Regions from separate parts of the Arthrobacter sp. 05T444 genome, predicted to be linked through region 1. Evidence: riboswitches for the same ligand, from Rfam matches in the RefSeq annotation. Region 1 holds a riboswitch; the other holds the start of a gene.
The links. Region 1 has a riboswitch for glycine ahead of gcvP (aminomethyl-transferring glycine dehydrogenase). Riboswitches for the same ligand answer to the same signal wherever they lie in the genome.

Region 1 (10,348 bases):
CACGCGCTGACGCCCTGCCCCCTGGCGGTCCCAGCACCGCCCGCCCCAGCTCCGATTCTGGAGAAACGAAAGGAAACACAATGCGAGCAACCATCATGTACGCAGCCGGAGACGTGCGCGTGGAGAACGTGCCGACCCCGTCATCCAGGATCCGACCGACGCGATCGTGCGCATCGTGAATTCGTGTATCTGCGGATCGGACCTGCATCCCTACCACGGCATGCCTGCCTCCGAGCAGGGTAGCCCGATGGGGCACGAGTTCATCGGCGTCGTCGAGGAGACGGGCAGGGACGTGTCCAGGCTGAAGAAGGGCGACTTCGTCATCGCCCCGTTCGCCTGGTCCGACGGGACCTGCGATTTCTGCCGCGAGGGCCTGCAGACCTCCTGCCGCCACGGCGGGTTCTGGGCCGCCGGCGGCATCGGCGGCGCCCAGGCCGAAGCCATCCGCGTCCCGTTCGCTGACGGCACGCTGGTCAAGGCACCGGTCGACGAGGATTCCGCGCTGCTGCCCTCCCTGCTGACCCTCTCCGATGTGTACGGCACCGGCTACCACGCCGCCATTAAGGCCGGAGTGAACGAGCGGACAACCGTCACGGTCATCGGTGACGGCGCTGTCGGCCTGATGGCGGTGCTGTCGGCCAAGCAACTGGGTGCCGAGCAGATTATTCTGATGGGCCGGCACAAGGCCCGCACCGACCTGGGCATCGAATACGGGGCCACCGACGTCGTCGCCGAGCGCGGCGAGGAAGGCATTGCCAGGGTCCGTGAGCTAGCCGGTGGCGACGGCACCCATACGGTGCTCGAGTGCGTAGGACACCGGCCGGCGTACGACCAGGCACTCGGCGTGATCCGTCCGGGCGGTGTCATCAGCCGCGTCGGCGTGCCGCAGTACGAGGATGCCCCGATCGGATTCGGCAGCATGTTCGGCCCGAACGTCACCCTCACCGGCGGCCCGGCCCCCGTCCGCGCCTACATTGAAGCCCTGCTGCCCGGTGTCCTCGACGGCACCGTGAACCCTGGCAAGGTCTTCGACCGCAGCATCAGCCTCGACGACGTGCCCGACGGCTACCGCGCCATGGACAACCGCGAATCCCTCAAGGTCCTCGTCCGCCCCTAGCGCACGTCGCCCCCACTGCTATCCCCCACGAAAGGAAGACCTCATGGCTACATGGCTCATCACAGGATGCTCGACCGGACTCGGCCGGGCTGTCGCTCAGGCAGTGCTCGCCCACGGCGACAACGCGGTCGTCACAGCACGGAACGTCACCACGGTTGACGATCTCGCGGCCGCCTTCCCCGACACGGCACTGGCCCTGCCCCTCGACGTCACCGACCGGGCACAGATCAGCTCGGTGGTGCAGCAGGCCCGGACGCGCTTCGGGGGCATCGACGTGCTCATTAACAATGCCGGCTACGGCTACCGCGCCGCGGTGGAGGAAGCGGACGACGCCGACATTCGGCAACTGTTCGACACTAACGTTTTCGGCGCAGTGGACATGATCAAAGCGGTCCTCCCGGACATGCGCGCGAAAAGGGCTGGGTCCATCCTGAACATCTCCTCCATCGGAGCGCGCATCTCACCGGCCGGCTCCGGATACTACTCGGCAACAAAGTCGGCCCTGGAGGGCCTGTCCGGATCCCTGCACAAGGAACTGCAGCCGCTGGGCATCAAGGTCACCGTCATCGAGCCCGGCGCGTTCCGCACGGACTTCGCCGGCCGCTCACTCACGCAGTCAGCGACGGCGATCGAGGACTACGCAGAGACGGCCGGGAAACGGCGCAAGGAGAACGACACGATCCACGGCACCCAGCCGGGCGACCCAGCCAAGGCGGCAGAAGCGATCCTGGCGGTCGTCAACAGTGCGAACCCGCCGTCGCTGATAGTGCTCGGCAAAGACGCTTTCGACGCATTTGCCGCCGTAGCCCAGGCAGAGCGCGCCGAGCTTGACCAATGGCGGGACCTCAGCCTCAGCACAGGCGTCGAGGGCTGAGGTACGGGCTGCGGCGGGTCAGCTACGTAAACCGCAGCTCAGAGTTCGATGGCCCAGCCTTCTTGGTAGTCACGGTGGTCTCTGTAGGGGGCTGCCATACACATCAGGACGTATTCGCTGGTGCCGTCGACTTCGCTGCGGATGTCGGTGACGAGCGGGACGTTGGCCAGCATCTGTCGTTTCGCGGCGCATTCAGCGAGGATGCGGCCGGGGTTGAACCATGCGATGTAGACCCGGTCTGTGGCTTTGCATTCGAGGTGACCGGGTGCGTGGTCGGCGCGAGCGTCGAGCACGATTCGTTCGTTGGCGGAGTAGAGGGCTGCGGTGTCGCTCCCGGGTCTACCAAACCATTCCCAGGGCGCAGGTGAGGCGGCCAGCGCGATGGCTTCGTCTTCGGCGATCCGGGCTTCGAGGAAGGCGATGATGTCCATGCCCCAATCCTGCCATCCTGCGGGCACCATTTCTGATGCCCATCACGCCCGTTATCCGCCGGCGGGTTGGAACAATTCGACCACGTTGCCGGACGGATCTTCCCTCAGGATCTGCTGACCGCCCGGACCCTTGACGATGTCGTTCCGGAACGCGAGGCCCGCAGCGCGAAGCCGGTCCACTTCGGCCGCGATATCGCTCACGATCAGGTGGATGCGGTTCCATCCCCCCGGGGCAGGCACCGTGCCATCCGGCATTGACCGCCCTGCCGAGCTGGTTGGCCCGCTCAGCAGGAGCCGCAGCCGGCCGCGTACGACGTCGGCGAATGCCGGTGCGGCCCTCATCCTGAGTGTGAATCCGAGGTGCTTTGTGTAGAAGTCGATTGCCGCGTCGACGTCGTCCACCATGTATCGGACGCTGACCATGTCCGTAAGGTCGCTGGGCATGTCTAGATCCTCTGAACTCGTTTGGGAGTACTCGATTGCGTAAAGCAGGAACTGGATTCGCGTGTTCAGTTCGTCCGCCGTGCGGACGAACACCGGGTAATTGTCCTGGTCGGCAGCCCCTTCGGCCGCCGGGTCGGGGATGCTCCAGTGCACCCTCGCAGGCGGCCCCGGGAAATCGGGGCATACCTCCCGTACGCGGTCGCAAAGGCTGATCACATAGTCGAACCGGTGCTCTGCGAACTCACTCAGATGCTTGGAGCGGGCGCCGCTAATGTCAATGCCGCGCTCACGCATCACGCGTACGGCGTTGGGGTGCAGGTCCTTGGGGTGACTGCCCGCACTGACGGCTTCGATTTGGGAGCCGCCGAGGCTGGCCAAGATCGCCTCGGCCATCTGGGATCGGGCGCTGTTTCCCGTACACAGGAACAACACACGAACGCGTGGCTGAACCGGCTGAAGGCCAGGACCGCCCGCGGGCGGTGTCAGCACAGCGGGAACCAGCCGTAGGCCGGGGTGAAGCGCCGCACCGGCTTCGGCGAGCCGTTCGCGATACAAAGCCAGGTTGAGGCTGCAGTACGTGTCACGTCCGTCGGCCGAGCTGCGCCGCATGGTCAATCAATATATTTTGATTGATTTGCACCGATTTGATGCCGGCCGGTAGGCGCTATGGGGAGAGGCACCAAACGCAGGACGACGACGGTAGGACATCCCGCCGTCGTCCACTTTGCATGCGGTTCTGAGCCCTGTTCGTCGGAAGCGCCCCGGGGTTACGATGCCGTGTGACCTTCACCCACGGCTACGCGGACAACGACGGCCTTCTCATGTACTACGAGGTCCACGGCCGGGTGGTGCCCGGCCAGCCGCCGCTGCTCCTCATCCCGGGAGGCGGCTCCACCATCGGCACCAACTTCAGCGAACTCATCCCGCTGCTGGCCGAACAGCGCCAGGTGATTGCCGTTGAGGAGGAGGGCCATGGCCGCACCCAGCCGACCCGCCGCCCCCTCACCGCCGGGAACTCCGCCGGCGACATCCTCGCCGTTTTGGAGCAGCTCAACGTGGAAACCGTGGATGTGCTGGGATTCAGCGCCGGCGGCCACACCGCCATCGCGCTGGCACTAGGGCATCCCGCCGCGGTCCGGCGCCTCATCGCCGCCTCTACGTTTGTGAGCCGCGATGCCGTGCCGGACGAGTTCTGGGACGGCATGGCGAAGGCCACCCTGGACGACATGCCCGACACCTACAAGGATGCCGACCGCAGTCTCAATCCCGAACCGGGCCACCTGGAGCGACTCTTCGAACTGGACAGCCGGCGCATCCTGGACTTCGCCGGCTGGTCCGACGACGAGCTGCGCACCATCAAAGCCTCCACGCTGGTGGTGAGCGCAGACCGCGACGTTGCCACTGCCGAGCACGCCGCGAGGATTGCCAGCGTCATCCCGGGCGCCCGCCTGCTGGTCATCCCCGGTGGCCACGGCGATTACCTCGGGGAGCTGGCGGCCAGTGCCGGGGACCTCCGGACGATGCATGCCACAGTCCCGTTCCTGCTGCGGTTCCTCGACGACTGAGTCTTGTTGTAGGGGAGCGGCACCCAAAGCAAGCGGACGACGGCGGAACGTCCCGCCGTCGTCCGCTTTGCTGCCCTGCTGGCGGCTTTCTCGAGGCTGCAAAAGGACTCATTTGACGTATATTTTGCATCCAGGCCGGAGAGCAGATAATGTGTGAGCCGTGTCACCCACCAGTGGCACGGCTTATGATCTGCGGCGGGAGAGTCCTGCCGGTACGTTCAGCAGGCGCCGTAGGAGCAAATCCTCCCCAGGAATCTCTCAGGCCCACGTACCGCCGCGGCAAGGCAACTCTGGAAAGCAGTCCGGGAAACCGGGCTCACCGACGGTGCAAGTGGCGCCTGCTAACAGCAGGCAAAGCGGAAACTCTCAGGTCCAATACAGAGCGGGGAGGAACCCGAATCATCGTGGCACTCCAGTGCCACCTGAATTATGGAGTTCCTCACATGACGATCCAGTCGTCCCCGTCCACATTCGCAGACCGCCACATCGGCGCCCGCCGCCAAACAGACATCGACACCATGCTCAAGGCTGTCGGCTACGACAGCGTGGATGGCCTCGTCGACACTGCAGTCCCCGATTCCATCCGCCAGGAAAAGCCTCTCAGCCTGGACAGCGCCCTCAGCGAAGTTGAAGTGCTCGCCGGGCTGCGCAAGCTGGCTTCCAAGAATAAGACGGCCGTGCAGATGATCGGCCAGGGCTACTACGACACCGTCACGCCGCCGGTCATCCGCCGCAACATCCTCGAAGCCCCGGCCTGGTACACGGCCTACACGCCGTACCAGCCGGAAATCTCCCAGGGCCGGCTCGAGGCGCTGCTGAACTTCCAGACCATGGTCCAGGACTTGACGGCACTGCCGGTCGCCAACGCGTCCCTGCTGGACGAGGCCACCGCCGTCGCCGAAGCCGTGTTGCTGATGCGCCGCGCCAACAAGAACAAGACGGCCCGCGACGGCAAGACCGTTATCGACGCCGACTGCCTGCCGCAGACCATCGCCATCGTGCAGGGCCGCGCCGAAGCACTTGGTTTCGAGGTGGAGGTTGCCGACCTGTCCCAGGGCCTGCCCGACGGTGACATCAACGGGGTCGTACTCCAGCAGCCCGGGGTTTCCGGCCGGGTGTGGAACCAGTCCGGTGTGATTGCAGAGGCGAAGGAACGGGGCGCGCTGGTCACCGTGGCAGCCGACCTTCTGGCCCTGACGCTGATTACCCCTCCCGGTGAGCAGGGCGCCGACATCGCCGTCGGCTCCACGCAGCGACTGGGCGTCCCGCTGTTCTTCGGCGGCCCGCACGCGGCCTACATGGCGGTGCGCGAAGGCATGGAACGCACGCTGCCTGGCCGTATAGTCGGCGTCTCCAAGGACAACGCCGGCGTCCCCGCCTACCGCCTGGCCCTGCAGACGCGCGAGCAGCATATCCGCCGCGAAAAGGCCACCTCCAACATCTGCACCGCGCAGGCCCTGCTGGCCATCGTCTCCTCGATGTATGCCGTCTACCACGGCCCCGACGGCCTGAAGGCGATTGCCGAGACCGTCCACAACAACGCCAGGGCCCTCGCCGCCACGTTGAAGGTCGCTGGCCGGGAACTGGTCAGTGAATCCTTCTTCGACACCGTCACGGTCCGCGTGCCCGGCAAGGCCCGGAAGGTCATTACCGCTGCCGAGGCCCGGGGCATCAACCTGCGCTTTATCGATGCGGACACGGTTGGCGTGTCAGTCGATGAGACGACGACGGCGGAGGTCCTCTCCGCGGTGGTCGTCGCCTTTGGCGCCGGTCCGGTGGTGGCGGCCAAGGGTTTCGAACTGCCCGAGACTGTGCTGCGTTCTTCCGATTTCCTGCAGCACCCGGTGTTTAACACCCACCGCTCCGAGACCCAACTGCTGCGCTACATCCGCAAGCTCTCGGACCGGGACCTCGCCCTGGACCGCACCATGATCCCGCTGGGCTCGTGCACCATGAAGCTGAACGCCACTGCCGAGATGGAGGCCATCTCCTGGCCGGAGTTCGCCTCCATCCACCCGTTCGCCCCGGATTCCCAGACCGAAGGCTGGCGGGAACTGATCGGCGGCCTGGAAGCCGACCTCGCCGAAATCACCGGCTACGACCAGGTGTCCATCCAGCCGAACGCCGGTTCCCAGGGCGAGCTTGCGGGCCTGCTGGCAATCCGCGGCTACCACCTCTCCCGCGGCGACGACCAGCGCAACGTGTGCCTGATCCCGGCCTCGGCCCACGGCACCAACGCGGCCTCCGCCGTCCTGGCCGGAATGAAGGTTGTTGTAGTCGCCACGGCGGCCGACGGCACGATCGACCACGCCGACCTCAACGCCAAAATCGAGGCCAACAAGGACGTCCTGTCCGCGATCATGATCACCTACCCGTCCACCCACGGCGTGTACGACGCCGATGTGCGTGAGGTCTGTGACTCGGTGCATGCGGCCGGCGGCCAGGTCTACGTCGACGGCGCCAACCTCAACGCCCTCGTGGGGCTCGCCCAGCCTGGCAAGTTCGGCGGCGACGTGTCCCACCTGAACCTGCACAAGACCTTCTGCATCCCGCACGGCGGCGGCGGCCCGGGCGTCGGTCCGGTCGCTGCCAAGGCCCACCTGGCGCCGTTCATGCCGGGCGACGCCAACAAGGCCGCTCACGAGGCAGGGCATGGTGTGGCGATCTCGGCTTCGCGCTTCGGCTCGGCCGGTGTGCTGCCCATCTCCTGGGCCTACGTGAAGCTCATGGGCGGGGAGGGCCTGACTGAGGCCACCAAGTCTGCGCTGCTCGCGGCGAACTACATTGCTTCCCGCCTGAACGAGTTCTTCCCGGTGCTGTACACCGGCGAAGGCGGACTCGTGGCGCACGAGTGCATCCTGGACCTGCGAGAACTGACGGCCAGGACCGGCGTCACCGCGGAAGACGTGGCCAAGCGCCTGATCGACTACGGCTTCCACGCGCCCACCCTGGCGTTCCCCGTTGCCGGCACGCTGATGGTGGAACCCACCGAGTCCGAGGACCTCGCGGAGATCGACCGCTTCATCGACGCGATGATCACCATCCACGCCGAGATCGAACAGGTCGCCGCCGGGGACTTCACACTCGCGGACAGCCCGCTGCGCAATGCACCGCACACCGCTGCCGCCGTCATCAGCACCGACTGGGCCCGCAAGTACCCACGCGAGCAGGCTGTCTTCCCGGTCCCGACGCTGAAGCAGGACAAGTACTTCCCTCCGGTAGGCCGGATCGACGGCGCGGCAGGGGACCGCAACCTGGTCTGCTCCTGCCCACCTCTTTCCGAGTTTGAAAACTAAGGATTTCTGATGACTGAGAACTACACCGCGCTCTACGAAGAGCACAAGAAGGCCGGCGCCTCCTTCACCGACTTCGGCGGCTGGCAGATGCCCCTGAAGTACTCCTCTGAGCTGGCCGAGCACCACGCCGTGCGCAACGCTGCCGGCCTGTTCGACCTCTCCCACATGGGCGAAGTCTGGGTCACCGGCCCGGACGCCGCAGCCTTCCTGGACTACGCGCTGGCCGGCAAGCTGTCGGCGGTTGCCGTCGGCAAGGCCAAGTACTCGCTGATCTGCCAGGAAGACGGCGGCATCATCGACGACCTGATCTCCTACCGCCGCGGGGAGGAAAAGTACCTCGTGGTGCCGAACGCCGGCAACGCCGTCGTGGTCGCCGCCGCCCTGGCCGAACGGGCCGCCGGCTTCGACGTCAAGGTGGAGGACGTTTCTGCCGAGACGTCCCTGATCGCCGTCCAGGGACCGAACGCAGAAAGCATTCTGCTGGCGCTGGTCCCGGGCGAGCAGCACCCGTTCGTTACGGAGCTCAAGTACTACGCCGCCGTCGAGGTCGAAATCAACGGACAGGAACTGCTGCTGGCCCGCACCGGGTACACCGGCGAGGACGGCTTCGAGATCTACATTCCCAACGAGGACGCAGCAGGCCTGTGGGAGGCATTGCTGGAGATTGGCGCCGGGCACGGGCTCATCCCCGCCGGCCTCGCCTGCCGCGACTCCTTGCGGCTGGAAGCCGGCATGCCGCTCTACGGCAACGAGCTCTCCCGTGAAGGCAACCCTTATGCCGCAGGCCTGGGCCCGGTTGTCTCCCTCGCCAAGGAATCCGACTTCATCGGCAAGGCGGCCCTGAGCGAACTCAAGGCAGCCGGCACCGGCTCCACCACTGGCCGCAAACTGGTGGGCCTCAAGGGCCTGGGCCGCCGTGCCGGCCGCGGCCGCTACCCGGTCCTCAAGGAAGGCAACGTCATAGGCGAAGTCACCTCCGGCCAGCCCAGCCCCACCCTCGGCTACCCGGTCGCGATGGCCTACGTCGACGTCGAACACGCTGCGCCGGGCACCGCCCTGGACATCGACCTGCGCGGCAAGGCAGAGCCGTTCGAAGTCGTCGCACTGCCTTTCTACAAGCGCGAAAAGTAAGTCCCGTACCGTCGGGACCGGCATCCTCCGCGTGCTCGGTCGCGTAGACGCCCGCTGAGCGGACGTGACGCTCCCTTAGACGCACGCTTCCGGATGTCGGACCCCGACGGAGCCACCATAAAGGGCGCCTTCGAAAGCCAAGGGTGCTGGGGTTTACGGCCTGCCGCTGGTTGAGCTTGTCGAAACCGAGGCCACAGCAAGCTCGATCATTGGGGGTTGAGCTTGCCGACCCCCGCAGCCGAACCACCAGATTTCAAACGTAAGGAAAAAACATGAGCAAGGTTGTTGCTGAACTGAAGTACTCCGCAGAGCACGAATGGGTTGCTGCTGACGGGTCGGGCCCTGTGGGGATTGGTATCTCCGCCGTGGCTGCCGATGCGCTCGGCGACATTGTGTACGTGGACCTGCCCGAGGTCGGCTCGGCCGTGACCGCGGGGGAGACCTGCGGCGAGGTGGAGTCCACCAAGTCCGTCTCGGACCTTTATGCACCGGTGACGGGCGAGGTTGTCGAGATCAATGACGACGTCGTTTCGGATCCGGCGCTGATCAACAGCGATCCGTATGGTGCCGGCTGGCTGTTCAAGGTCGCCGTGACCGAAGAGGGCCCGCTCATGTCGGCCGAGGAATACGCTTCAAAGAACGGCGGCGAGCTGTGAGCGGGGCAAGCGCTGCAACGGCAACCTTCGAAGCCGTAGCGTCCGCGAGCCTGAACGCCACTCTCGCCGAACTGGATCCGGAGATCGCCGCGAAGATCGACGACGAACTGACCCGCCAGCGCACCGGTTTGGAAATGATCGCCTCGGAGAACCACACCGCCGCTGCCGTGATGCAGGCGCAGGGCTCCGTGCTGACGAACAAGTACGCCGAGGGCTACCCGGGCAAGCGCTACTACGGCGGCTGCGAGCACGTTGACGTGATCGAGCAGCTCGCCATCGACCGGGTCAAGGCCCTGTTCGGCGCCGAATACGCCAACGTCCAGCCGCACTCCGGCGCGCAGGCCAACGCCTCGGTCATGCACGCCCTGATCCGCCCGGGCGACACCATCATGGGCCTGAACCTGGCGCACGGCGGTCACCTGACCCACGGCATGAAGATCAACTTCTCCGGCCGGCTCTACAACGTGATCCCTTACCAGGTCCGCGAGGACGACCACCGGATCGACATGGCAGAGGTCGAACGCCTGGCCCAGGAGCACAAGCCGCAGCTGATCGTCGCCGGCTGGTCCGCGTACGCCCGCCAGCTGGACTTCGCCGAGTTCCGCCGGATCGCTGACTCCGTGGGGGCCTACCTGATGGTGGACATGGCGCACTTTGCCGGCCTCGTGGCCGCGGGGCTGCACCCGTCCCCGGTCCCGCACGCCCACGTCACCACCTCCACCACGCACAAGACCCTCGCCGGTCCGCGCGGCGGCATCATCCTGTCCAACGACGCCGATATCGCCAAGAAGATCAACTCCGCGGTGTTCCCGGGCCAGCAGGGCGGACCCCTGG
Region 2 (10,348 bases), on a different contig from region 1:
GGATGCCGATCCCGAGGACGAACACGAGCCCCACGCCGAAGACCTCGGAACCGCTGCCGAACTCCGGCGCCCAGCTGTCCGCGGCGGTCTGCAGGAAGACCACCAACAGCCCCAGGCCGCCCAGCAGCGGGCACAACAGCCGGAAGACGAAGTTGCGTGCGCTGCTGAAGACGCTGTTGCGGAAGTACCAGGCGCACGCGAACGCCGTGAGCCCGTAGTAGAAGCAGATCATCAGGCCCAGCGCCAGGATGGTGTCATTCAGGACGTTCTCGCTGATCACATGCATCACGGCGTAGAAGACCGCCGAAAAGGCGCCGGCGGCGACAGTGGCGAATCCCGGCGTCGAAAACTTCCTACTGAGGTGGCTGAACCGCTCCGGCAGCGCGCCGTAATGCGCCATGGCGAGAAGGCTCCGTGACGGCGAGGTGAACGTGGACTGCAGGGAGGCCGCCGAGCTGGAGAGCACGGCCAGCGACATCAGGATGGCGAACGGACCCATGACGGGCGAGGCCAGGGCCGTGAAGACGTTGGCGTGGTTCTCCTCGTTGTTCAGGCCGATGCCCGTGTCCCCGACGCCGGCGAACATCATGGTTGCGATGGTCACCAGCAGGTAGATGCCCAGGACGACGACGGCGGTCAGCGTGCCTGCCAGCCCGGCCGTTTTCTTGCCGTTGGCGGTCTCCTCGTTCACCGTCAGGCACACGTCCCAGCCCCAGTAGACAAAGATGGACAGGGAAATGCCGGCGGCGATCTGGCCGAACGTCTCGATTTTGGTGACGTCGAACCACTCCCAGCTGAACGGGATGGCGGTCCCGGACGAGGACCAGTTCGCGAACGCCATGCCCACGAACAGGCCCAGCACCAGGAGCTGGAATCCGACCAGCCCGTACTGGACCACCTTGGTGGTGTGCAGGCCCCGGTAGCTGACCCACACCGCCAGCGCCACGAACACGAAGCACGTGACCACGTTCAGCGGCTTGTTCGCCGCGAGGTCCGCCAGTTCCGGCGATCCGGTCAGCTGGGCCAGGAACAGATAGAAGAAGTCCACCGCCACGCCGGCCAGGTTGGACAGCACGATGATGTTGGCGGCCAGCAGGCCCCAGCCGCCCATCCAGCCAACCCACGGGCCGAAGGCCTTGGTCACCCAGGTGAAGGTGGTGCCGCTGTCGGGGGAATCGGCGTTCAGCTCCCGGTAGGCGAGGGACACCAGGATCATGGGGATGAAGCCGATGAGGAAAAAGACCGGCAGCTGAAGCCCGGCCTCGTTGACGGTGGGGCCCAGCGCGCTGGTCAGCGTGTAGGCCGGCGCGATGGTGGAAATGCCCAGAACCACGACGGCGAGGAGGCCCAGCTGCCCGCCCTTCAGTCCCTTCCCGGTAATGCCGTGCACGGTTCCCGGGGCGTCTGTGCCGGCGCCGCTGGCAGGATCGCCCGCCGGTGCGCTGGCGCGGGTGGTTTGGCTCATGACTGACCTTTCCAGGACGCAGCGGGCTGCTGCTGGGTGATGCAGTGGATGCCGCCCCCGCGGGCGAAGAGCTCGCGGGCGTCGATGCCCACCACGCGGCGCCCGGGGTAGGCGTCGGCAAGGATGCGGAGGGCCTTCTCGTCGTTGGGATCGGAGAAGGTGCAGGCGATGACTCCGCCGTTGACCACCACATGGTTGATGTAGCTGTAGTCCACGAAGCCCTCGGCGTCCGTGAGGACCGTGGGAGCCGGAACCTCGATGATGTTCCATTCACGCCCGGCCGCGTCCCGGGTGGTGGACAGGAAGCTGACGATCTCGCGGCTGACCTCGAAATCCGGGTGCGCCGGGTCCTGCTGTGAATGGACCAGCAGTGTGCCTGGCGAGGGGATGGCGGCCACGATGTCCACATGTCCGCGGGTGCCGAACCGCTCCGAATCACGGGTGAGGCCGCGCGGAACCCAGATAACGTGCCTGGCGCCGACGGTCCTGGCCAGCTCCGCTTCGATCTCCGGTTTGGTGAGCCCGGGATTGCGGCCCGGGTCCAGCTGCACGGTCTCGGTGACCAGCACGGTTCCCTCGCCGTCCACCTGGATGCCGCCGCCTTCGTTAACCAGACGGGACACGAGATGGTGGGCGCCGGACCGGCCGGCCACTTCCGCGGCGAGGAGCGAGTCCTTGTCCCACCGCGCCCAGTCCTGGGCGCCCCAGCCGTTGAAGACCCAGTTCACCGCACCAAGCCGGCCGGCGCCGTCCAGCACGAAGGTGGGGCCGATGTCCCGCATCCAGGCGTCGTTCAGTTCCGCCGTCAGTACCTCGACGGCGGGATCGAGGTAACGCGCGGCGGTATCGACGTCGTCGGGGGCCACCGCCACGGTGACCGGCTCAAACTCAACGGCGGCATTGGCGACGGCGGCCCAGACGGAACGCGCGGCGTGCGCCTCTTCGGCTGTGTCGCCCAGGGTGTAGCCGCCCGTGGGGAACGCCATCCAGAGCCGGTCCTGGCGTGCCGTTTCGGCGGGCATGCGCCACGCGCTCATGCGGTCACCTCGGCAGGCGCATAACCACTGATTGAACTGGTCGAAATCGCGGGACCCGCCTCGTCCCCGAACGGTGCATCGTGGCGGACGGGTTCGGTGAGCCGGGCATAGGTGTCCGGGCGGCGGGTGGTCAGGAACGGGAACAGCGTGAGCCAGTCCTGGCGCTGGTCCAGGTCAAGGTCCGCGACGAGAACGGCTGACTCGTTCCGCGGAGCCTGCGCCAGGATACGGCCGTAGGGGTCGGAGATGAAGGAGGTTCCGTAGAAGTTGAGGCTGCCCTCCTGGCCCCAGCGGTTCGGGACCACCATGAACAGGCCGTTGGCGATGCCGTTGCCCACAATCACCTGCTGCCACAGGGGCTGGGTGTCGAACTCCGGGAACAGCGGTTCGGACCCGATGGCCGTGGGATAGACGAGCAGTTCCGCCCCGCCGAGCGAGTACAGCCGGGCCAGTTCGGGGAACCACTCGTCCCAGCAGGTGGGCATGCCGAGGCGTGCGCCGCCGAGTTCGGCAGGCGAGTGGACTTCGTAGGCGTCATCCGCGGGCGGGCCCTGGCGGAAGAACCGGTCCTCGTAGTAGCCGGCGGTGACGGGGATGTGCAGCTTGTGCGTGCTGGCGAGCAGTTCGCCGCCGGGGGACACGAGGATGGAAGTATTCAGTCCCAAGCCGTCGTCCGAGCCGTCGGGGTTGTCCGCCCGCTGGTAGAGCGAGGCGTGGACGCAGATGCCGTGCCTGCGGGCAGCCTCGGCGGCAAAGCGGAAGGTGGGGCCGGTGAGCAGGTCCTCGGCCGCGTCAGAGGGGCGTGGCCTGGTTTGTCCGGCGAGGGACAGATCGTTGTCCGGAATCTGGTCCGCCGGATAGCGGGACAGCGTAAGTTCCGGCAGGAAGACAACTGTGGCGCCGAGGCGGGCTGCGCGCTCGATGCCGTCGTTCAGTTCGGCGCGAAGAGCCGCGGCGTTGCTGTGCCAACGGTGCTGGACGACGCCGATCCGCAGTGCCGGACGCGCGGACGGCACTGTCCGGGCCAGGGAGGAGGGTGAATCGAGGCAGGTGATTTCAATCATGATGACTACTCCAGAGAGACGACCGTCACTAAATGAATGACGTTCATTTAGTATGCACAGCCCGGCGCCGGCTGGCAAGGGTCAATTTGAATAGCATTCATATATGACAGAAATGGCAAGTAAGCTGATCGTGAAATTTTGGGCCTGCTCCTGCCTGCCCTGACCCGGCCTGCGGTAGCGTCGGAGCTACTGGACCACTCGAGGAGGACGAATGAAAGCTTCACCGACACTGACCAACAACATGCAGGCCGTGCTTGCGGACCTGATCGAACTGCACATCCAGGGCAAGCAGGCGCACTGGAACATTGTGGGGACCAACTTTAGGGACCTTCACCTGCAGCTGGACGAGATTGTCGATGCCGCCAGGGCGTTTGCTGACGACATGGCGGAGCGGATGCGCGCCCTGCACGCGCTGCCCGATGGCCGCAGCGAGACGGTGGCCAAGTCCACCAGCCTGGCCCAGTTCCCGGAAGGCCTCATCAACACCAAGGACGCGATCGACCGGATCGTCGCCGCGCTTGAGGCCGCAGTGGGCACCATGCGCAAGGTCCATGACGAGGTGGATGAAGAGGACCCCACCACCGCAGACCTGCTGCACGCCTTCATTGAAAAGCTGGAGCAGTACGCCTGGATGGTGGGTGCCGAGAACATGAAGGCCTCGGCCAGCGTCACGCAGCCCGACAGCAAGTAACCGCAGCCTAAAAATCTGAGATCCGCAGGCGGCCGACGCCCGCGGAACCGACAGAACAGCCCCGGAGTTCCTCCGGGGCTGTTTTGTGCTTTGAACCCTTGACTTTCCGGCGCCGCGGAGAATACTTAAGCATGTGCTTAACAATCAGCTGCCGGAGGATCCGGACCTGGATTCCGTGTTCCAGGCGCTCGCCGACCCCACCCGGAGGGCGATCCTTATCCGCCTCTGCGACGGCCCGGCGTCAGTCTCGCAGCTGGCCCGACCGTTTGCCATGAGCCTGCCGGCAATCCTCCAGCACCTGCAGGTCCTGGAGGGCAGTGGCCTGGTCCGCAGCGAAAAGATCGGACGCGTGCGCAGCTGCACCATTGTCCCCGCTGCCGTCCGCCGTGCGGAGGGCTGGCTCAGCTCGCGCCGGACGGCTGAAGAACGCCGCCTCGAGCGGCTCGAGTCGTTCCTTGATTCAGATGATCCACCCACAACAACAACCAGGAGTACGCCATGAGCACCCCCATCACGCATGCCAGCTTCACGTTGTCACGCACGCTCAACGCCCCGCCGTCGCGCGTTTTTGAAGCGTTCTCGGATTTCGCCAGCAAGAAGAAGTGGTTTGGCGGCCCGCCGGAGTGGAACCAGGGCGAATCAAGCCTCGAGTTCCGGGAGGGCGGCCGTGAGACGGACGTCGGAGGGCCCGAGGGCGGTTTCGTTTCGACCATGCAGGCCCTCTATTACGACATCGTGGACAACGAGCGGATCGTCTATACCTACGAGATGCTGCTGGACGGCCAGCGCACGTCCGTTTCGCTCAGCACGGTGGAGCTTCAGGCTGAGGGCGACGGTACCCTGCTGACGCTGACCGAACAGGGCGCCTACTTCACGGAGGTTGACCAGGTGGCCGGGAGGAAGGAAGGAACCGACGGCCTGCTCGATGCCTTGCAGGCCTTCGTCGAAGGCCACTGAGCAGCGGCCGCGGCAGGCCGCCATCGCTCCTCCGCCGTCGCCCTTCCGGCGGCGGGACCGGCCGGCGGCAGGCGGCCTCGGCAGCCCGCCGGCCGGTCCCTTAGCGGGCCCTCGGCACCCGGCGGAGAACGACGGCGGAGAGGACTGACGCTCCCGCCATCAGTACCAGCGCGATGGCCGCCGTGATGTGGACGCCCGAGTCGAAGGCCGCCCGGGCGGCCGCGGCGAGGGCCTCGGACAGCGGCGCCGGCAACGTTCCCGCAAGCTCCATGGCCCCCGCCAGGGTTTCCCGGGCCCGGTCCGTGGAGTCCGCGGGCGCCACCTGGGTTACGGCTGCGGGCAGTGCAAGCTGCCTCTGGTAGGAGGCGGTCAGGATCGATCCCAGAACGGCCGTACCGAGCAGTGAGCCCACTTCGTAGCCCGTCTCGGAAATCGCCGCCGCGGCCCCGGATTTCGCGGGCGGCACGGCGCCTAGGATCAGGTCGTTGGAGATTGTTTCGGCGGCACCCACGCCGAGGGCAAGGAGGAGCAGTGCACCAAGCAGCAGGGCCGGTCCGGCGGAGTGGTCGCCAAAAGCCACCAGGGAGTAGCCCGACGCGCTCAGCGACAGGCCGCCGGCCACCACGAACCCGGGCCGAATCTTCCGGACCAGCGGCACCACCAGAAGCCCCGCCACCACGGTGGCCGTCAGTGCGGGCAGCATGGCGGTCCCCGACGCCGAGGGCGACATCCCTTCCAGCAGTTGCAGGTGCTGTGCCAGGAAGAGGATGAAGCCGTTGAAGGAGAACAGCGCCAGCACGTTGGCTGTGATGGCCGTGCTGAACACCCTGTTCCTGAACAGGGACAGGTCCAGCAGCGGGGACGCGAGCCGCTGCTGGCGACGAACGAAGACGAAGCCCATGGCCATGCCAAAGGCAATGATGGACAGGGCCTGTGCGCCCGGTCCTTCGGTGGCCAGTTCCTTGATTCCGTAGACCATGGGTACCATGGTCAGCATTGACAGCAGGATGCTGGGCATGTCCACCCGGCCCGGCCTGGGGTCCCTGGACTCCGGAATGAAGAACGGGCCGAAGATGAGCAGCGGCAGCATGATGGGCGCGGCCACGAGCAGGACCGCGCCCCACCAGAACTGCTCCACGAGCCAGCCGCCGAAAATCGGGCCGAGGGCTGCGCCGCCGGAGAAGCCTGCCGCCCAGATTGCGACCGCCAGCCTGCGCCTGTTGGGGTCCGGAAAAATGTTGCGGATGAGCGAGAGCGTGGACGGCATCAGCATGGCGCCAAAGAAGCCCAGTGCGGCACGGCCGGCAATTAGCCATTCGGCGCTTGGGGCGAACGCTGTGGCGGCCGAGACTCCGGCGAATCCCATGGTGCCAATCAGCAGCAGCCGGCGGCGCCCGATCCTGTCACCCAGGCTTCCCATGGCAACCAGAAGACCGGCCAGGACCAGGGCGTAGGCGTCCACGATCCACAGCAGCTGCACTCCGGACGTATCCAGGCTCCGCGCGATTGCCGGCAGGGCGAAGGTCAGTGCGGTGTTGTCCACGGCCACGAGCAGGACCGGAAACATGAGCAGACCCAGGGCAAGCCAGTCGCGGGCTCCGCCGCTGGCGGGGGAGGGCTGTGCTGCTGCTTGCGTGATGGGCTTCTGCTGCTGGAGGTCTGCGGACGCGGTCATGCCTTAACTGTACCGTCTGGACGGTATAGTTATCAAGCGAATGACCAGAACAGGCATGATGGGAGCCATGGCCAGAAAACCAGTAGCGCGCAGTGCCGTCCTCGACGCCTTTGAGTCACTCCTCATCGAAGTAGGGGAGCGAGCAGCAACCCTGGATGCCGTGGCCGGGCGCGCTGGGGTTTCCAAAGGGGGCCTGCTCTACCACTTCCCGAATAAGGAGGCCCTGATCGGGGTCCTGCTGGACCGCCTGGACGAGCATGCCGAGGCCGATGCCCGGGCCATGGCCACGGCACCCGAAGGTGCGGCCGCCTACTTCATCAAATCCTCAGTGTGGGCAGACACCCCTCTGGACCGCGTCATTGTGGCGGCAACGCGGCTCGCAGAGGTGGCCCATCAGGAGACCCGGCGGCGTTTCGCCCATATTCAGCAGCGCTGGCTCAATGAGATCGCCAAGGATGTGGGGCCCGGGCTCGCGAAGGCGGTCCTGTACATGGGGGACGGCCTGTATTTCAATGCGATGTTGTCGATCGGGCCGGCCGCGACAGCTGCCGAGACGGCCGCCGACGTCGAAAGCCTGCTTGCCGCGCTGGAGCGGCTCCGGGACTGACCGGCCGGTGCTGAAAGCGCCGGCGGCAGTACCATCCGGCCGCTACGAGACAGTTTGCGGACGCGTTCCGGACATAGGAGAATAGCCTCTGTGGCTGTTGTCACCGCTAACTGAATATGCCTTTGATCTGCGGCGGGAGAGTTCTGCAAGTAGGTACAAGCAGGCGCCGTAGGAGCAAATCCTCCCCAGGAATCTCTCAGGCCCATGTACCGCCGCGGCAAGGCAACTCTGGAAAGTAGCAGGCTGTCCGTCTGGAGTCCCGGGATCATCCCGAAACATCAGGACATGCTGTGCTCACCGACGGTGCAAGCGGGGCTGTGCGCAAACCACAGCAACGCGGAAACTCTCAGGTCCAATACAGAGCGGGGAGGAACCCGATCGATGTGGCGTACCCTGCGCCGCCTTAGTTATGGAGTTCCCTTGACTGTCAATTCAGCCTCCACGTCCTTCGTTGACCGGCATATCGGCGCCCGCCGTGAAGCCGACGTCGACGCCATGCTCAAGGCTGTCGGCTACGACACCGTTGATGCTCTGGTTGATACCGCAGTTCCCAAAGACATCCGGCAGGACTCCCCGCTGGAGCTTGCCCCGGCCCTGAGCGAAGTTGAAGCCCTCGCCGAGCTGCGCAAGCTTGCCGCGAAGAACAAGACGGCCGTGCAGATGATCGGCCAGGGCTACTACGACACCGTGACCCCGCCGGTGATCCGCCGCAACATCCTCGAAGCCCCGGCCTGGTACACGGCCTACACGCCGTACCAGCCGGAAATCTCCCAGGGCCGGCTCGAGGCGCTGCTGAACTTCCAGACCATGGTGCAGGACCTCGTGGGGCTGCCCATCGCCAACGCTTCGCTGCTGGACGAAGCCACCGCCGTGGCCGAGGCCGTGCTGATGATGCGCAGGGCCAACAAGAACAAGGCCGCCCACGACGGCAAGACGGTGCTCGACGCCGACTGCCTGCCGCAGACCATCGCCATCGTCAAGGGCCGCGCCGAGGCCCTCGGCTTTGAGGTGGAGGTCGCCGACCTTTCCAAAGGACTGCCTGACGGCGTCATTAACGGCGTTGTCCTCCAGCAGCCCGGGGTTTCCGGCCGCGTCTTCGACCACTCCGAGGTCATCGCTGCCGCCAAGGAGCGCGGTGCACTGGTGACGGTTGCCGCGGACCTCCTTTCACTGACGCTCATCACCCCTCCGGGCGAGCAGGGTGCGGACATCGCCGTCGGCTCGGCGCAGCGCCTCGGCGTGCCTCTGTTTTACGGCGGACCCCACGCAGCCTACATGGCAGTCCAGAAAGGCCTCGAGCGCTCGATGCCGGGCCGCCTCGTCGGCGTCTCCAAGGACTCTGCAGGAGTTCCGGCCTACCGTCTGGCCCTGCAGACCCGTGAGCAGCACATCCGCCGCGAAAAGGCGACGTCCAACATCTGCACCGCGCAGGCCCTGCTGGCCATCGTCGCCTCGATGTACGCCGTGTACCACGGTCCGGACGGGCTGAAAGCGATTGCCGAAACCGCTCACCGCCACGCCAGGACCCTCGCCACCTCGCTGAAGGCTGCCGGGCTGGTCGTCCTCCACACCAGCTTCTTCGACACCGTCAGCGTGTCTGTGCCGGGCAAGGCGGCGGACATCATCGCCGCGGCCGAGGCCAAGGGCATCAACCTCCGCAGCATCGACGCGGACACCGTGGGCATCTCCACCGATGAAACGACGACGGCGGCAATTGTCGAGGACGTCCTCGGCGCCTTCGGTGCCACGGCCGTTGAGGCGACGGACGCCTTTTCCCTGGACGCCGCCGTCGAACGCTCTTCCGAGTACCTGCAGCATCCGGTGTTCAACACCCACCGCTCCGAGACCCAGCTGCTGCGCTACGTGCGCCGGCTGTCCGACCGCGACCTCGCGCTGGACCGCACCATGATCCCGCTGGGTTCGTGCACCATGAAGCTGAACGCGACGGCCGAAATGGAAGCGATCTCCTGGCCGGAGTTCGCGTCCATCCATCCGTTTGCCCCGGATTCCCAGACCGAGGGCTGGCGCGAACTGATTGCAGATCTTGAAGCGCAGCTGACCGAGATCACCGGCTATGACCAGGTGTCCATCCAGCCCAACGCCGGTTCCCAGGGCGAGCTCGCGGGCCTGCTGGCCATCCGCGGCTACCACCGTTCACGCGGCGATGACCAGCGCAACATCTGCCTGATCCCGGCCTCCGCCCACGGCACGAACGCGGCCTCGGCCGTCCTGGCCGGCATGAAGGTTGTTGTTGTGGCCACGGCGGCAGATGGCACGATCGACCACGCCGACCTCAACGCCAAGATCGAGCTGCACAAGGACGCACTGTCCGCGATCATGATCACCTACCCGTCCACCCACGGCGTGTACGACGCCGATGTCCGGGAAGTCTGCGACGCCATACACGCAGCCGGCGGGCAGGTCTACATCGACGGCGCCAACCTCAACGCCCTCGTGGGGCTCGCCCAGCCGGGCAAATTCGGCGGCGACGTCTCGCACCTGAACCTGCACAAGACCTTCTGCATCCCGCACGGCGGCGGCGGCCCGGGCGTCGGTCCGGTCGCTGCCAAGGCCCACCTGGCGCCGTTCATGCCCGGCAACGCCGCGACCTGGACCGAAGGTAATGACGTGCCCATCTCCGCTTCGAACTACGGATCAGCAGGCGTCCTGCCGATCTCCTGGGCTTACGTGAAGCTCATGGGCGGCAGCGGCCTGACCGACGCCACCAAGTCCGCGCTGCTCGCCGCGAACTACATTGCGGCGCGCCTGAACGACTTCTTCCCGGTGCTGTACACGGGCGAGGGCGGGCTCGTGGCCCACGAGTGCATCCTGGACCTGCGCGAGCTCACCGC

Region 2: it holds a riboswitch for glycine, as region 1 does, so the genes downstream of both, gcvP (aminomethyl-transferring glycine dehydrogenase) here and gcvP (aminomethyl-transferring glycine dehydrogenase) in region 1, are expected to answer to the same signal.

Annotation. Positions count from the first base shown of each region.
Region 1 covers NZ_JBFTKK010000042.1:943-11,290, reverse strand. Annotated here, with positions in the region: gene AC1DD3_RS21810 (SDR family oxidoreductase) at 1-10, shown strand, start outside; partial or broken gene AC1DD3_RS21805 (alcohol dehydrogenase catalytic domain-containing protein) at 81-1,117, shown strand; gene AC1DD3_RS21800 (oxidoreductase) at 1,161-1,991, shown strand; gene AC1DD3_RS21795 (DUF6221 family protein) at 2,030-2,422, opposite strand; gene AC1DD3_RS21790 (arsenate reductase/protein-tyrosine-phosphatase family protein) at 2,474-3,475, opposite strand; gene AC1DD3_RS21785 (alpha/beta fold hydrolase) at 3,646-4,431, shown strand; glycine riboswitch at 4,618-4,715, shown strand; glycine riboswitch at 4,717-4,822, shown strand; gene gcvP (aminomethyl-transferring glycine dehydrogenase) at 4,875-7,727, shown strand; gene gcvT (glycine cleavage system aminomethyltransferase GcvT) at 7,737-8,858, shown strand; gene gcvH (glycine cleavage system protein GcvH) at 9,131-9,514, shown strand; gene glyA (serine hydroxymethyltransferase) at 9,511-10,348, shown strand, end outside.
Region 2 covers NZ_JBFTKK010000029.1:33,080-43,427, forward strand. Annotated here, with positions in the region: gene AC1DD3_RS20165 (APC family permease) at 1-1,465, opposite strand, end outside; gene AC1DD3_RS20170 (agmatine deiminase family protein) at 1,462-2,502, opposite strand; gene AC1DD3_RS20175 (nitrilase-related carbon-nitrogen hydrolase) at 2,499-3,566, opposite strand; gene AC1DD3_RS20180 (Dps family protein) at 3,778-4,257, shown strand; gene AC1DD3_RS20185 (ArsR/SmtB family transcription factor) at 4,391-4,759, shown strand; gene AC1DD3_RS20190 (SRPBCC family protein) at 4,756-5,214, shown strand; gene AC1DD3_RS20195 (MFS transporter) at 5,315-6,889, opposite strand; gene AC1DD3_RS20200 (TetR/AcrR family transcriptional regulator) at 6,957-7,496, shown strand; glycine riboswitch at 7,620-7,718, shown strand; gene gcvP (aminomethyl-transferring glycine dehydrogenase) at 7,917-10,348, shown strand, end outside.